Regions from separate parts of the Streptomyces griseiscabiei genome, predicted to be linked through region 1. Evidence: riboswitches for the same ligand, from Rfam matches in the RefSeq annotation. Region 1 holds a riboswitch; each other region holds the start of a gene.
What was found. A riboswitch is a leader RNA that binds a small molecule or an ion and turns the genes downstream of it on or off. The one in region 1 is predicted to bind cobalamin.

Region 1 (5,538 bases):
CGGCGGGTCCGTCGCCCTTGCCGGAGGCGCCGGAGGCGCCGGAGGCATCGGAGGCAGCAGAGGTGGCAGGGCTTTCGGGGACGTCCGTGCCGTCGGTGTCGGTGTCGGCGTGTTCGTCGGAACCCACCGCCTCCCCGCACCCCGCCCTCGGATATCCGGCGATCGCGCAGAGCATCGCGCTCGTGTCGTACCGCAGCGGCTTCGCGACCGCCGCCAGCGCCTCGGCCGAGGTCGCGTCGTCCGGCACGCGCGCGCACGCCGTACGCGCCGCCGGAGGAGTCTCCCCGGCCGGTGCGTCCGCCGCCGTGCCGAAGTCGACGACCAGCGCGACCCGCTTCTGCCCGGCCCGCGCGCCCGTGTTCCCGCAGATCGCGGCGAAGTCGGCGACCCCGCGCGGCCGTACCGCGTCCCCGGAGTCCCGGCTGACCGCGAACCGGAACCCCTGCACCTCCCCGTCGACGGGTCGCGCGGTCGACGGCCCCTGCGTGGCGTACGCCCAGGCCGAACCGTTCCGCTCCCAGAACGACCAGTAGCGGTACGCGGCGGCATGGGCCTGCCCCTGCCCCACGCCGCCCAGCCCCAGCGTGAGGAGGACGCCGCTCAGCAGGAGCACGACGCCACGCGACCGCGACCGCGACACGGCGCCGCTCTGCCGACTGGTCACCCTTCCCGCCGCTTCCTGCGGGCCTTCGCCAGCACGAACCCGGCGACGACCGCGACGATCGCGGCGAGGACGCCCGCGAGCCCGATCTTCCACCATGTGCCGTCGTCGGTCCCACCGTCGTAGTACGCCTCCTCGTCGACGGGCACGGACGAGTAGTCGTCCACATCGCGCGCCGGACCGGTGTCCTTGAGCTGGGCCACGAGGTCGGTGCCGCCGAAGTCGCGCGGGTCGCCGCCGGTGGCGTGCACGGCGAAGAGGAGCTGCGCGTACGCGGCGGGCCCGGCCTTGGCCGCCCACACCCCGTGGTTCTTCTCCAGCCAGGAGAGCGGCTTCCTGGTCGCGTCCTCGTCCCCGGCGGCGGCGAGCGCGACGACCGCGTCGGCGGTGTTGCCGTGGTCGGGCTGGTCCTCCGCACCCGCGAGGGAGGACTTCAGATAGCCGTCGGCGGTGAGGTCACCGGCCAGGTGGACGGCACCGTTGTGGGCCAGGTCCGCCGGGGAGTCGCCCGCGGCGCACTTCCCGGCGGAACCCTCCCCGTCGCCCGCCTCGGCCACGAAGCCCTCGCCCAGGACGCCGAGCACGGCGGCGGCCGTGGCGTCCGCGTTCGCCGCGAGCCCGCCCTTCTTGTCGGGCTGATAGGCGAAGCCCCCGCCGTTCTTCTCACTGTCGCCGCCGCAGGGGACGGCGAGGGCGCGGAGAGCGTCGTAGGGCGACTCGCCGGACTTCTCCTGCTTCTCGGGTGCGTCGCCGACGGCGGTCAGCGCGCCGATCACGACGGACGTCGAGTTCGCGTCGCTGGGGCCTCCGGCGCTGTAGCCCCAGCCGCCGTCGTCGTTCTGGTTCTCCTTCAGCCACCGCACGGCCCGCCCGGCCTCGGCGCCCCGCCCGCCCACCGCGGCGAGCGCCTGCACCGCGGCGGCCGTGCTGTTGGTGTCGAGGGCCGTCTTCGCGTCGCACTTCGCGGTGGCGTCCGCCCGGTACGCCGCGAACGCCCCGCTCGCGCACTGCTGCCCGACCAGCCACTCCACGGCCCCGGCCCCGGGCTTCTCGCCCACGGTGTCCAGGGCGAGCAGCGCGAGGGACTGCCGCCAGACGCCGTCGTACGTGGGGTCGTTGGAGCCGTACAGGCCCGTGGGTATCGCCTGCGACGGCGAGGCGGAGGGTGCGGGGGAGCCGTCGTCGGCGAGGGCGGCCGGTGCGAAACCGGTCCCGAGTCCCGTCCCGAGCCCGGCTGCGACGATGAGTACGGCGACTACCGCGGCGCTGCGGCGGACATTCATGATCGGCGGTTGCCTCTCCCTGACGGGGAGCCGGGCGCACGGCGGAGCGCCGGGCGGCTCGGCTCCGTATTCCTCGACGGTGCCGTACCCCGGCGGGCCGCCGGAGTACGCGAGCCGGTCACGAATCCGTACCGGGCGGTCCGGCTCACCGTCCCCTCGCGGGGCCGGTTCACGGTTGCGGGTCAGCGCCGGATTTGCACCGGCTTCCCCCTGTACGGGTGTGATGACGACCCGGTCACTCTACCTGTCGGTAGCAAAGGGCTGAGGGCCGTCCGCGCGCCGGGATAGGTTCGGGCCATGCGCACGGGAAGACTCCTCGGCTCGGGCCGCACGGCCGACGTGTACGAACTCCACGCCACGGAAACGGAGTCCGTCCCGCACGGCCGTGACGACCTCCCCCCGGCCCCCGAAGCCGGTGCTCCCGCCGCCCCCGCCCGCAGTGACGCAGCCGACAGACGAACCGCGCCCGCCGCGCCCCTCGACGCGGCCGGGGCCTGGGTGCTGCGGCGCTACCGGGACGGCTGGGGTGACGCCGTCGCCGAGGCCGAGGTCATGGAGTACGTACGGGGGCACGGGTACCCGGTCCCGCGCGTCCGCTCCGCGACGCGCACGGAGATGGTGCTGGAGCGGCTGTCGGGCCCGACCATGCTGGAGGCCTTCGGCGAGGGCCTGCTCGACCCGGCCCGGGCCGGCGCCGTCCTGGCCCACCTTCTGCACGCCCTGCACGCCCTCCCGCCCCGCGGCCACGCGCCCGCCTCTCGCGTGCTCCACCTCGACCTGCATCCCGAGAACGTCATCGTCACGCCCCGCGGCCCGCAGGTCATCGACTGGAGCAACGCCGAGGAGGGGCCGCCCGGTCTGGACTGGGGTATCTCCGCGATGATCCTCGCGCAAGTGGCCGTGGACGCCGCCGACTCCCGCGCGTCCCTGGCCCACGCCACTCTCGCCTCCCTCCTCGCCCACCAGTCCGACGGCCTGTCCGCCCTGACGGACTCCGGTCTCGCCGAGGCGGGGCGGCGCCGGGCGGCCATGCCGACGATGAGCGCGCGCGAGGTCGAACTGATCGGGGCCGCAGAGGAGTTGATCCGCGCACTCCACCGCCGCAACTGACCCCTCACACCGCCACATACACCACCGGATCACTCCCCGCCACCGCCTCCGCCCGCCCCAGCTTCACCAGGCGCCGCAGATGCGCCTCCGCCTCGGAGACGGCGATGTTGCGGGAGGAGAAGGGGATGTCGGACCAGGGCCGGTTCCACTCCATGCGCTCGGCCAGCTGCCAGGGAGTGAGGGGAGCGGCGAGGAGGGCGAGCAGACCGGTGAGGCGGGCCTCGTGATGCGCCAGCAACTCCCGTACGCGCGCGGCCGATGCGGTGAACGCGTACTGGTGGGCGGGGAGGATCTCCGCCGCGCCGAGACGCCCGACGCGTTCCAGGGAGTCGAGATAGTCGCCGAGGGGATCGGTGACCGTGTCGTCGTCCGGGTCCTCGTAGAGGCCGATGTGCGGGCTGATCTCGGGGAGGAGATGGTCACCGGAGAACAGCCGCCCACGGCCCGCGAGTCGGGCCGGGTGCGCCTCCTCCAGGTGGAGGCAGACGTGCCCAGGTGTGTGCCCCGGCGTCCAGATCGCGCGGACGCGGCGGCCGGGGAGGTCGAGGAGTTCGCCGGGGACGATCTCGCGGTCGGGGAGCGCGGGGGAGAACCCGGGCAGGGTGGCGCGGGGACGGCGCGGGGCCCGCAGCGGCGCGAGGTGTTCCTCGGGCGCGCCCGCCGCCGTGAGCTTGTCCGTCATGTAGGAGTACCAGCGGTCGGGTCCCGTCCCCCGCGTGCGCCGGACGATCGCCGTGTCCGCCGCGTGCATCGCGATCCACGCCCCGGACGCCTCCCGCACCGCCCCCGACAGACCGTGGTGGTCGGGGTGGTGGTGGGTGATCACGACCCCGTGGACCTCCGCGACCGACGTACCGCACGCCGTCAGACCCGCCGCGAGCCTGTCCCAGGACGCCGGGTCGTCCCAGCCGGTGTCGACGAGGACCGGACCGCGGTCGGTGTCGACGACGTACACGAGGGTGTGGCCGAGGGGGTTGTCCGGGATGGGGACCTCGATGGACCGTACGCCGCCGCCGTGATCGGTCACCTGTGTCATGAAGTCACTATAACTAGAACGAGTTCCACCGGGGATGGCGTACGGGAGGGCGAGGCGCGCCCGTGAACCGGCCGACGACATGGACTCCTTTCTCTGGAACTGGTATCAGTTCCCTATTCAGAACTGACGGTATGTCAGAGAAGTGGCTCCGGGAGGCAGCGGCCATGACCGAACTCGTGGAACACGGACAGCTGTTCATCGGCGGGGAGTTGACCGACCCCCTGGGCACGGACGTCATCGAGGTGGTCTCGCCGCACTCGGAGGAGGTCATCGGCCGCGTCCCGCACGCCTCGCGCGAGGACGTCGACCGGGCCGTGGCCGCCGCCCGGCGCGCCTTCGACCACGGCCCCTGGCCGCGCATGACCCTCGACGAACGGATCGAGGTCGTCGCCCGGATCAAGGACGCCTTCGCCCTGCGGTACGAGGAGTTCGCCAGGATCATCAGCTCCGAGAACGGCACCCCGGTCACCTCCAGCGTGATGGTGCAGGCGCTCGCCTCGATGATGGTGTGGGACGCGGCGATCACGACGGCGCGCGGATTCACGTACGAGGAGCGGCGGGACGGTGTCCTCGGGAAGATCCTGGTGCGGCGCGAGCCGGTCGGGGTGGTCGCGGCGGTCGTCCCCTGGAACGTCCCGCAGTTCACCGCCGCCGCCAAACTCGCTCCCGCCCTCCTCGCCGGCTGCCCGGCCATCCTGAAGGTGTCGCCCGAAACCCCTCTGGACGCCTACCTGTTGGCGGAGATAGCGGCCGAGGCGGGCCTGCCCGAGGGGGTGCTGTCGATCCTCCCCGCCGACCGTGAGGTCAGCGAGTACCTGGTCGGCCACCCGGACGTCGACAAGGTCTCCTTCACCGGCTCGGTCGCCGCCGGCAAGCGCGTCATGGAGGTCGCCGCCCGCCATCTCACCCGCGTCACCCTGGAGTTGGGCGGCAAGTCGGCCGCCGTGATCCTCGCGGACGCGGACGCGGCGACCGCCGTGGCCGGCATCGCCCCCTTCGCCTGGATGATCAACGGCCAGGCGTGCGTGGCCCAGACCCGCATCCTCGTCCCGCGCTCGCGCTACGACGAGTTCGCCGAGGCCTTCGCGGCCTACGCCTCCGCGCTGAAGATCGGCGACCCCCTCGACCCGGCCACCGAACTCGGCCCCCTGGTCGCCGCCCGCCAGCAGCGCCGCAGCCTCGACTACATCCGCATCGGCCAGGAGGAGGGCGCCAAGATCCTCACCGGCGGCGGCCGTCCGGCCGGTCTGGAACGCGGCTGGTACGTCGAACCGACCCTCTTCGGCGACGTCGACAACTCCATGCGCATCGCCCGCGAGGAGATCTTCGGCCCGGTGATCTGCCTCCTCCCGTACGGCGACGAGGACGAGGCCGTACGCATCGCCGACGACTCCGACTACGGCCTCAGCGGCAGCGTGTGGACCGCCGACGACGAACGCGGCATCGAC
Region 2 (5,538 bases), on a different contig from region 1:
AGCCGCAGCCATGGGAGGCATCCCGTCTCCCGGCCGGTGCGGGGGAGTTCACCGCCCAGTGCGCCGGCGGCTGCCCCCAATAGCGCCGCCCCAAGCTGCTGCACGGCTCCATGAGTGCAGGTCGGCACGTGGGCCGGGGCGCCTGTGGCATCCCGGCCCACTGGGGACTACGGCTCCGACCGCCCCCGGGTCAGGTGGCCGGCAGTTCGTCCCGGAGCGTGCGCGCGGCGGTGACCAGGTTCTCCAGGGAGGCGCGGGTCTCGGGCCAGTCGCGGGTCTTGAGGCCGCAGTCGGGGTTGACCCACAGACGTTCGGCGGGGATGGCCTTCAGCCCGGTGCGCAGCAGGTCGGCGGCCTCCTCGGCGCTCGGGACGCGCGGGGAGTGGATGTCGTACACACCGGGTCCGGCCTCCCGGGGATAGCCGTGGGCGGCGAGTTCACGGGCGACCTGCATGTGCGAGCGGGCGGCCTCCAGACTGATGACGTCGGCGTCGAGGTCGTCGATGGCCTGGACGATGTCGCCGAACTCGGCGTAGCACATGTGCGTGTGGATCTGGGTGTCAGGCCGCACTCCTGCGGTGGTGAGCCGGAACGCCTCCGTGGCCCACGCGAGATAGGCCGGGCGGTCGGCGGCGCGCAGCGGGAGCGTCTCCCGCAGCGCGGGCTCGTCGACCTGGATCACCGAACTCCCGGCCGCCTCAAGGTCGTTCACCTCGTCGCGCAGGGCGAGAGCGACCTGGCGGGCGGTGTCGCCGAGGGGCTGGTCGTCGCGGACGAAGGACCAGGCGAGCATGGTGACCGGCCCGGTGAGCATGCCCTTGACCGGGCGTGCGGTGAGGGACTGGGCGTAGGTCGTCCAGCGGACCGTCATCGGTTCGGGGCGGGAGATGTCGCCGGCCAGGATCGGCGGGCGGACGTAGCGGGTGCCGTAGGACTGGACCCAGCCGTGCCGCGTGGCCAGGTACCCCGTCAACCGCTCGGCGAAGTACTGGACCATGTCGTTGCGTTCGGCCTCGCCGTGCACCAGGACGTCCAGCCCGGCCTTCTCCTGGAAGGAGATCACCTCCTGGATCTCCGCCCTTACACGCTCCTCGTATCCGGCGGTGTCGATCCGTCCGGCGCGCAGATCCGCCCGCGCGACCCGCAGTTCGCCGGTCTGCGGGAACGATCCGATGGTCGTGGTCGGCAGCAACGGCAGCCCGAGATGGGCGCGCTGTGCGACGGCGCGTTCGGCGTACGGCTGGGAGCGGCGGATGTCCGCGCCGGTGACCGCCCGGGCACGGTCGCGTACGGCCGGGTCGCGGGTGATCGGTGACCTCGCGCGGGAGGCCAGGTCGGCGCGGTTGGCGGCGAGTTCGGCGGCGATGGAGTCGGTGCCCCGGCCGAGGCCCTGGGCGAGGGTGACGATCTCCGCTGTCTTCTGCCGGGCGAAGGCCAGCCAGCGCAGCACCTGCGGCTCGATGTCCCGCTCCACCGCCGCGTCGAGCGGCACATGGAGCAGGGAGCAGGAGGCGGAGACATCGACCCGGTCGGCCAGGCCCAGCAGGGTGCCGAGGGTGGACAGCGACTTCGACAGGTCGTTGATCCAGATGTTGCGGCCGTCGACGACACCGGCCACCAGCCGCTTGCCCGGCAGTCCGCCGACGGCGGCCAGGGCGTCGAGGTGGGCGGCGGCACCGTCGGTGAAGTCCAGGGCGAGCCCCTCGACAGGAGCCTTGGCCAGGACCGGAAGGGCGTCGCCGAGCCGGTCGAAGTAGGAGGCGATCAGCAGCTTCGGCCGGTCGGTGAGCGCGCCGAGCTCGCGGTAGGCGCGGGCGGCGGCGTTCAGTTCGGCCGGGGTGCGGTCCTGCACGAGGGCGGGCTCGTCCAGCTGTACCCACTCGGCGCCGGCCGCGCGCAGATCGGAGAGGATCTCGGCGTACACCGGCAGCAGCCGGTCCAGAAGGGTGAGCGGCTCGAAGTCGGCGGCCACCCCGGGCGCGGGCTTGGCGAGGAGCAGATAGGTGACGGGGCCGACCAGGACCGGCCGCGCGGTCAGGCCGAGAGCGAGGGCCTCCTTCAGTTCCGCGACCGGCTTGCCGGAGTTCGCGGTGAAGACGGTGCCGGGACCCAGCTCGGGCACCAGATAGTGGTAGTTGGTGTCGAACCACTTCGTCATCTCCAGCGGCGCCACGTCCCGGGTGCCGCGGGCCATCGCGAAGTAGCCGGCCAGTGCGTCCGCCTCGACGGCGGAGCGGTGCCGCTCGGGGATCGCGCCCACCATGACGGTGGTGTCGAGCACATGGTCGTAGTACGAGAAGTCGCCGGTGGGCACCTCGTGGATGCCGGCGTCGGCGAGCTGCCGCCAGGCGGCGGCACGGAGACCGGTGGCGGTGGAGCGGAGGGCGTCGGCGGTGACGCGGCCCTTCCAGTAGCCCTCGATCGCCTTCTTCAGTTCCCGGTCCGGGCCCTGGCGGGGGTAGCCGTACACGGTGGCCCGTGCTGCCGCGGCTGCGGTCCTGCTGGTCACGGAGATCTCCTTCGCGAGACGATTCCCTGAGATCCCGGAGACGGGACGAGAGCGCGAAGGGATGACGAACCGGACGGCGACGCCCCCGCGCGACAACGGCACGGTCGTTCCGTCTGGTATGTACGCCGACCCGCCCACGAGGTCACCGGGGTATCCGCGCACGGAGTGGTCCGCGCACGGGCAGTTGGCAGGTCTTCGGACTCGCGGGCACGCCCTCCGGTCTCCCGGTGGACACCTACTGGCCGTCGCTTCCCAGGTCCGGTACGTCGGACCCAGTGCGTATGACGGCGGTCGCTCCCACTCACCGCTGCGGGGCAGTCCCGGATTCCCACCGGGTTCCCTCTTGCGACACCCCGCCTGGCGGACGGGGCGAACCAGCTGCTGCGGCCACCATACGGGGTGTCGGCACCGAAATGCCCGACGGTCAGCTCCATTTGCGGACCCTCCGCGCGGTCCGCCGGCACCGGGACGGCCGGGGCGAGCCGGGCAGGGCCCCGGTGCGTACGGCGATATTGATAGCCTCATCGGGCCAGCCGAGCCACATCCGAGGCCAGGGAATCCGGTGCGAATCCGGAACTGACGCGCAGCGGTGAGGGGGACGGGCGGGGCACGCACGCCACTGGGAGACCGGGAAGGCGCCCCGACCGGACGAACCCGAGTCCGAAGACCTGCTGGCACCTCCGTGCCCCCGCGCGGAGGGACGTCCGCAGGCCAGGCTCCGCGAACGAGCCCCGACCCCCGAGGCACGCCCGTGTTCCGTACCTTCGCCCCCTCTCCGCCGCCGGTCACCCGGCCACCCTCGGCCACCCCGGTGACAAGACCACGATCAGGTCCGGTCCTGATCCTGCCTCACCCGGTCCGCGAGGGAATTCCCGCGAGAGGAGCCTGACGAGCGATGCCGCCACGCCCACCTCGACCTGAGGAACGACGTACCGAGCACGCCCCCGCCGCACCGGCGCCCAGCCGCGTCGTCGTCTGCCGGGACTGCTGCTGCGGAACCCCGAAGGTGCCCGGAGTCGATCACGACCAGCAGGTCGCGCACCTGACCGAGAACATCCCCGTGCGCGTCTCGGACTGCCTCGACGTCTGCGAACACGCCAACGTGGTCGTCGTCCAGCCCTCCGCCACCGCACGGGCGGCCGGTGCCCGCCCGGTCTGGCTGGGCCTCGTCAACGACACCGACGCCACCGAGGACATCGTCGCCTGGGTACGGGCCGGCGGCCCCGGTGTCGCCCCCTGCCCCGACATCCTCGACCTCTATGTGTTCACCCCGCCCAGAGCGGCAGGCGGTCGGCCTTCGCGGGAGTCGTAGGCCCGGTGGCCGCACCCGACCTCGGGTGCGGCCCATCGGGGTGAGTTCGTGCCGGAGCCATGAGCGACTCGCGTCCATGACGGGGCGGGTCGACGCCCTCCCGACGCCGGTTCGCTGAACCGCGCCCTCCGCGCCGACCCCGGCGCCACCTCCGGTCCCTGTGGGCAACTCCGACTCCGCCACGCCCGCTTCCCGGATCTCGTTGACAACCGTCCGCGCATCCCTCCATCATCATTCCACTAATCAAGTAGTGGAATGATGAAGGGGGTGGTCGTGGAGTACCGCATCGACAGGCGGAGCGGCGTCCCCGCCTTCCAGCAGATCGTGCAGCAGACCAAACAGGCGCTGCGGCTGGGCGTGTTGGTGCCGGGCGACCGGCTGCCGACCGCCAAGGACGTCGCCGAGACCAGCGCGGTCAACCCGAACACCGTCCTCAAGGCGTACCGCGAGCTGGAGCGTGAGGACCTGGTCGAACCCCGGCCGGGGCTGGGCACGTTCGTACGCCGCACGCTGGCCCGCCCGCAGACCGGCACCGACTCGCCGCTCTACGGGGACCTGCTGACGTGGATGTCGAAGGCGGCCGAGGCGGGGCTGGAGCAGGAGGACGTGGCCGCGCTGGTCGCGTCGGCGATGGAGAAGCAGTACGGCGCCGCGAACGCGCCGACCACGGGGACCAAGACAACGAGGAGCACAGGTGAGTGACGGTATGTACGCGGGGGAGCCGGCGCTTGAGGCGTACGGCCTGGGGATGCGCTACCGGCGGGGCTGGGCGCTGCGGGACTGTTCCTTCCGGCTTCCGGCCGGCCGGATCTGCGGGCTGATCGGACCCAACGGGGCGGGCAAGACCACCCTGTTGAGCATCGCGGCCCATGTCCTGCAGCCCACGCACGGTTCGATCAGCCTGTTCGGGGAGGCGCCCGGCTCCGCGGAGTCCGGCCGGCGTACGGCGTTCCTCGCCCAGGAGAAGCCGCTGTTCCGCCGGTTCACCGTGGCGGAGACCCTGCGGATCGGGCGGGAGCTGAACCCGGGCTGGGACCAGCGCGCCGCCGAGGACATCGTCCGCGCGGGCGATGTGCCCTTCGACGCGAAGATCCACACCCTCTCCGGCGGCCAGCGCACCCGCGTCGCCATCGCCCTCGCCTTCGGCAAGCGGCCCGACCTGCTGCTCCTCGACGAGCCGATGTCGGACCTCGACCCGGTCGTGCGCCATGAACTCATGGGCACCCTCCTCGCCGAGGCAGCCGGGCGCGGCACCACCGTCCTGATGTCCACCCACGTCCTCGCCGAACTGGAGAACGTGTGCGACTACCTCGTCGTGGTCTCCGGCGGCGGAGTGCGCCTCGCCGGTGACGTGGACGAGCTGCTGGCCGTGCACACCCTGGTCACGGGGGTGAAGGAGGGCGACGGCATGCCCGCCGCCCTCGACCACCACACCCTCGTCGAGTCGCGGACCAGCGGACGCCAGTTCACCGCGCTGATCCGCCCCGAGGGCCCGGTCGCCGGCCCCTGGGACACGGACACCCCGAGCATGGAGGAACTGCTGCTCGCCTATCTCCGCTCACCCGGGGCGGTGCCCCTGATCACCCCCACCGCCCAGGTCCAGGGTCAGGCGCACGGCATCGGGACGGTGGCGGCATGAGCACCTTCACCAGCGCCTCGGCCACGAACGGCAGCACCGGCGGCGGTACCGAAGGCCCCAGGAACGGCAGCACCGGCG
Region 3 (5,538 bases), on a different contig from region 1:
CGCGAGCCGAACAGCATCGCGCCGAGCGCGAGCACGCTCACCTCGCGGCGGGTCGCAGGATCACTGCCCATCGTGCGGTACTTCATGCCGTCGCCTCCCGTTCGGCCCGGCTCTCGGGCCCGAGGGGGAGTCTTCAACTTGAAGCGCACGCGAAGTCAACGCCCTTCGCCGGACGATCTCCGGTCACTATCCTTCGACCGTGACCGAAACCGAGCCCATACACCTCGCGGACCTGCGGCTTCCCGGCATGCCGCTGCACGATCCGTTCGTCGTCGCCGACGCCGAGACCCGCACCTATCACCTCTACACGTCCAACGATCCGGCCGTCTCGGGCGTGGACGGCACCGGCACGATGGTCTACCGCAGCGCCGACCTGCGGGACTGGACGCGGCCCGTCGTGGTGTTCCGGACGGCCGATCAGCAGGGGATCTGGGCGACGGACGGGGCATGGGCGCCGGAAGTGCACGCGTGGAACGGCAGGTACTACCTGTTCACCACGCTGCACGACGAGGGGAAGCCGCTGGAGGTGCCAGCGGCCGGCCGGTACGGCACGCCCTTCCGACTCCCGAACCACATGCGCGGCACGGTCACCGCCGTATCCGACTCGCTGCTGGGCCCGTTCACCGTCGTGGACCCCGCGCGGCCCACCCCTCCCGAGCACCTGATGACCCTCGACGGCACCCTGTACGTCGACCCGGCCGGGCAGCCCTGGATGGTGTACGCGCACGAGTGGCTGCAGACCGTCGACGGGACCATGGAGGCGATCCGGCTGGCCCCGGATCTGACCCGCACCCTCGGGGACCCGGTCTTCCTGTTCAAGGCCTCGGACGCGTCCTGGCTCACCGAGCAGATCCCCGCCGGGATGCCGCACCAGCTCGCGCCGTACATCACCGACGGGCCCCAGCTGTACCGGACACCCGACGGGTCCCTGCTGATGCTGTGGTCGACGTACGAGAAGAACGTGGCCGGTGACGACGGCACCGTCAGCGGCGGCTATGCGCAGACCTACGCCGTCTCCGGATCCGGGGAGATCGAGGGGCCGTGGACCCAGCATCGGCCCCTGGTACGGGAGGACAGCGGCCACGGCATGCTGTTCCACACCTTCGACGGCCGGTTGATGATGATCCTCCACCGCCCCTTCGAGAACGCCCGCGGCAAGCTCTACGAGATGCGGCTCGACGGCCATGAGCTGAGCGTGCTGCGCCGCCGTGACGATCTCGACGGGGGCGGCTGAACCCGACCGCGACACCCCCCTGGCCGCGGTCGGGCTCCGTCAGCCGCGCAGGGGGATCAGGTGCAGGTCAGGTAGTTGTAGCCGGCGAGCCGGGTGTTGCCGTCGCCGTCGGGGAAGGTGTAGTTGCCGTCCGCGTTGCGGCTGAGGGTGAAGTCGCGCACGATGCCGTCGTAGCGCAGGTTCGCGGTGTAGCCGTCGGCGGTGCTGCCGGAGACGAAGTACAGCCACTGGTCCATGTGTCCGAAGGTCTCCTGACCGACCGAGCCGTCGACACCCAGGTTGAAGTAGTCCTGGAGGTCCTCGGTCGCGGCCTTGGTCTGCGAGCCGAACTTCCCGTCGATGTCCGAGGCGGAGTCGAGGAAGCCGTCCGCCCAGAGGATCTTCTGCCAGAGGCAGGTGGCGTTGGAGTTGGTGTTGGTGCCGGTCGACAGGATGCCCTCGTTGCCCCAGTCGTCGATGTAGGTGTCGGCACCGTAGACGTACGCGAGCCCGCTGTACGTCCCGCTCGCGGCGGCCGGCGTGGTCCCGAGCGCGAGGGTGGCCGCGGCCACGGCGCCGACGACGCAGACGGCCGGCTTGAATCGCGTGCGCAAGCTCATGGGAGTCCTCTCTTCGAGCCACCGGGCCGGTGCCCGGTGAGCACCGCAGACACTGACGACGAAGATCCGGCCCGGCAAGGAAAACCGCAGGTCACGGGAGAGTGAGACGCCGTCCCGTCAACTGCCTGCGGGTTTGCGGGAGTTGTGGGACGCCGATGAGACATCGGGGTGGTGTACACGGAACACGCACTCCGTGAACACGGGATGCGCACGGGATGGAAATGGTCTAGGGTCCCGGTCTCCGACCGACCGATTACTAGGGGTAACCTGTGACAGCCACCGCCGATCCTGAGAGATCGGAGGGACCGGAGAGATTCGCTGCGCTCCTGCGGTCGCTGAAGGAGCGGTCGGGCCTCAGTTACGAGGCGCTCGCCCAGCGCACGGGCAGCAGCAGGTCCACCCTCCACCGCTACTGCTCCGGTTCCTACGTCCCGCCGGACTACGGCCCCGTGCACCGCTTCGCCCTGATCTGCGGAGCCTCCCCCAACGAGTTACGGGAACTGCACCGGCTCTGGGCGGTGGCCGACATGAGCCGGATCGGGGACAGCGGGAATGCCGGGGACACAAGGGACACCCGGGATGGTGGGGACATCGGGGACATCGGGGACGAGGAGGAGGCACCGGAGACGGTCGCCGACGGCCTCCCACCGGTGAACGCGCCGACGGGTACCCGCTGGCGCCGCCGCGCCCTGCCCGTCCTCGGCGTGTGCTTCCTGCTGTTGGTGGCCGGCGGTACCTGGATGACGCTGGCGACACGTCAGCGGGCGGCGGCCGAGGGCAAGGACGACGGGCGGCTGCTCTTCTCCGCCGCGTGCGCGGAACCGGTCGGTATGGGGCAGCACGACTCCTGTGTCGAGGAGGTGCAGCGCCTGCTCGCCGCGGCAGGCGCCGACATCGACGTGGACAGTTCCTTCGGTCCGCAGACGCTGCGCCGCGTCACCGCGTTCCAGGTGCTGCACGGCCTCGACGCGGACGGTGTGGTCGGCGCCGAGACCAAGGAGGCGCTCTACGCCCCGAGGACACGGATACGGAGCTGGTCACCGGAGAAGGTGCGCAAACGCATCCGCCAGGTCTTCGCCGAGGAACCCGACCACGCGGTCGCCATCGCCGACTGCCAGTCCTTCCTCGACCCCCTCCACATCCTTCCGAACACCAACGGCACCCGGAACTGGGGCGTCTTCCAGATCTCCGACGCCCGCCTGCCCAAGCTCGGCGGGACCCCGCGCAAGGCCCTGGACCCCGAGTGGAACATCGAGGCGGCCCACCGCCTGTGGCAGCGCGCGGGGAACTTCGACGACTGGCCGTACTGCGAGCGGGCGTACGACGACTCCCGTTGATCCCGCCGACGTGCCAGGCCCCGTCGGCCTAGAAGTGCCGCAGACGCAGCAGGAACTGGCAGCCGCCGGAGCGTCCGTCGGCGTCGATCTTCACCGTGACCGGGGTGCCGACGAAGGCCGAGCGGTACTGGCCCGCGGGCGAGGCGTCCGGGCACTGGCCCGCGTCGCCGTCGGGGTAGAACTGGACGTCGAGGACGATGTTGCCCGTCACGGTGAGGGTGAGGTTGCACCAGCCGGGCCGGCTGTCGGTGTCGACCCTGACGGCCTGTCCGAACACCGGGATGGGCAGGATCGGCACCGCGTACGTGCCCTGGTTGCTCCCGCACTGACCGGCGTCACCGCCGGCGCTGGGCCGCAGGGAGTAGCTGATCGAGGAGCCCGCCAGGGCGCCGTCGGGGTCGTGGACGCCGAACGCCAACTGGCAGCCGCCGCCGCGGTTGTCGGTGTCGAAGCGGATGGCCTGCGTCCAGTCCGGCGAGGCGGTCCACTGCTCCCCCGTCCTCCCGCCGCACTGACCGGCGTCGCCGTCGGCGTTGAACTGGATGCCGAGCTGCGGAGCGGCGCCGAGCGGGGCCGCTTCCGTCGCGTACGCCGCAGTACCGGACAGACCGGCGGCCATGAACGCGCCCGCCGCCACGATGCCGACCAGCGATCTCAGACGTCCGGTCACCCGTAATCCACTCATACGACGGTCTCCTGGGGTCGTGTGCCGACCGGCCGGAAGGTCCGACTGGTCCAGACCGCAGTATTGGGCGTCGGCACCCCGTCCGTATCGCCATGAACACGCCAATCTTCGGGCCGGGGCCGGGGGACTAACCCGGTCCTGCGCTCCAACACTCCCCCACCCGACTTCATGAGGGCCTCGGCACCGGAATTCAGACTTCGGTTGCCGGCCCGGGACAGGGAGCCCGGAGTCCTCCGGAACATCGTCACCCCTCTGCTGAGAGCTGTCGAGGAAGCCCGGGATGCCGGCTTCTGATGAATTCGGGCACGCGGCATGCCTCGAGGGTCGGGGCTCGTTCGGTCGGGGCGCCTTCCCGGTCTCCCAGGGGCGTGCGCGCCCCGTCCGTCCCCTCACCACTGCGCGTCAGTTCCGGATTCGCACCGGATTCTCTGGCCTCGGATGTGGCTCGGCCGACCCGATCAGGCCGTCCGGATCGCCGTCTCGTCAGAGGGAATGGGGTACGGGGGCGCGCGGGCATCCATCCCTGGCTCAGAGCACTGCGGACACGGGCCCGGACCACTGCCGGCACGATCGGGGACATCGAGTGCCATGGCGCCACCACAAGAACAGAGCCCTGGGATCGACAACCTCCCTGTTCCCCGCCAGGCCCCGCCTGGTCCCCAAGAACGATCAAGGGCCGGTCTCGGATGCCTCCGAAACCGGCCCTGAACTGCGACTGTCTCCAGTCGGGACGACAGGATTTGAACCTGCGACCCCTTGACCCCCAGTCAAGTGCGCTACCAAGCTGCGCCACGTCCCGTCGCGTTGTGCACGATGTCTCGTGTGAACGCGCAGGTAAACCCTACCCTACGTACCCCTGGGGTCGAGTTCGGGAAGGCCCCGCCACGCCCCGCTGAGATCGGCTCGCAGCCGGTCGCGGATGTGCAGGATCAGCGCGGCGAGGTCGGCGCAGTAGACGGACGGGTTGCGGAAGCCGCTCGTGGAGGCGTACCGGTGGGCGAAGAGGCCGCCTCCGCAGACGGCGAGCAGGGGGCAGCGCGCGCAGGTCGGCCCCAACTCGGCTGCTCCGGACTGTCGTTGGCGGATGAGCGGCTGGTCGAGGACGTCGTCGAGGGTGTGGCGGAAGACGTCGAGCCCGGTCTCCGGCGCTCCTTCGTAGGCGACTTTGAGGGAGTCGGACTGCTCGATGGAGCCGTCGGTCTCGATGACGACGAGCGTCGCCGGGGCCAGCCCGACGGACTCGGTGCGGATCGAGCCGCCGAGCACGCCCGCCATCAGTTCCTCGAAGAGCCGGACACCGGTCTCCCGTACGGGGGCGTCGTACCAGCGGTCGAACACCAGCCGCAGCCAGTCGGCGTACGGTGTCTCCCCTGGGTGGGCCGTCGCGCCCCGGGCGGCCAAGGGCGGCGCGGCGGGTGTCCGGTCGCGGCGGTCCGTGAGGCCGGGGGGCGGTGTGTCCCAAGTGCCGTGCGGCAGCAGGAGATCGATGCGAGGAGGGTGAGCGGCGAGCAGGGCCTCATAGGTGTCGACAGGGTCGTTGGCCAGGTCGACCGTGCAGAGGAGGCCCGCGTACAGGAAGCGGTGCTCGGCGGACCTCAGCCGCTCCAGCCCCGCCGTCACCAGCCGGTGGCTCCCCTCGCCCTTCGGGAAGCGCCGGTGCCGGTCGTGGCCGGCCCGGGTGCC

Region 2: linked by a shared signal. The riboswitch ahead of J8M51_RS31900 (hypothetical protein) and the one ahead of J8M51_RS17375 (prenyltransferase/squalene oxidase repeat-containing protein) in region 1 are both predicted to bind cobalamin.
Region 3: linked by a shared signal. The riboswitch ahead of J8M51_RS27220 (hypothetical protein) and the one ahead of J8M51_RS17375 (prenyltransferase/squalene oxidase repeat-containing protein) in region 1 are both predicted to bind cobalamin.

The regions. Positions count from the first base shown of each region.
Region 1 covers NZ_JAGJBZ010000001.1:3,976,665-3,982,202, reverse strand. Annotated here, with positions in the region: gene J8M51_RS17380 (SCO2322 family protein) at 1-613, opposite strand, end outside; gene J8M51_RS17375 (prenyltransferase/squalene oxidase repeat-containing protein) at 661-1,944, opposite strand; cobalamin riboswitch at 2,062-2,194, opposite strand; gene J8M51_RS17370 (phosphotransferase) at 2,242-3,054, shown strand; gene J8M51_RS17365 (MBL fold metallo-hydrolase) at 3,059-4,090, opposite strand; gene J8M51_RS17360 (aldehyde dehydrogenase) at 4,255-5,538, shown strand, end outside.
Region 2 covers NZ_JAGJBZ010000002.1:3,406,173-3,411,710, forward strand. Annotated here, with positions in the region: gene J8M51_RS31890 (hypothetical protein) at 1-83, shown strand, start outside; gene metE (5-methyltetrahydropteroyltriglutamate--homocysteine S-methyltransferase) at 191-2,509, opposite strand; cobalamin riboswitch at 2,691-2,890, opposite strand; cobalamin riboswitch at 3,023-3,199, shown strand; gene J8M51_RS31900 (hypothetical protein) at 3,405-3,821, shown strand; gene J8M51_RS31905 (GntR family transcriptional regulator) at 4,077-4,523, shown strand; gene J8M51_RS31910 (ABC transporter ATP-binding protein) at 4,528-5,460, shown strand; gene J8M51_RS31915 (ABC transporter permease) at 5,457-5,538, shown strand, end outside.
Region 3 covers NZ_JAGJBZ010000002.1:2,274,120-2,279,657, reverse strand. Annotated here, with positions in the region: gene J8M51_RS27240 (aldo/keto reductase) at 1-86, opposite strand, end outside; gene J8M51_RS27235 (glycoside hydrolase family 43 protein) at 200-1,234, shown strand; gene J8M51_RS27230 (peptidoglycan-binding domain-containing protein) at 1,291-1,833, opposite strand; gene J8M51_RS27225 (helix-turn-helix domain-containing protein) at 2,103-3,170, shown strand; gene J8M51_RS27220 (hypothetical protein) at 3,199-3,855, opposite strand; cobalamin riboswitch at 4,152-4,282, opposite strand; tRNA gene J8M51_RS27215 (tRNA-Pro) at 4,581-4,654, opposite strand; gene J8M51_RS27210 (FxsB family cyclophane-forming radical SAM/SPASM peptide maturase) at 4,702-5,538, opposite strand, start outside.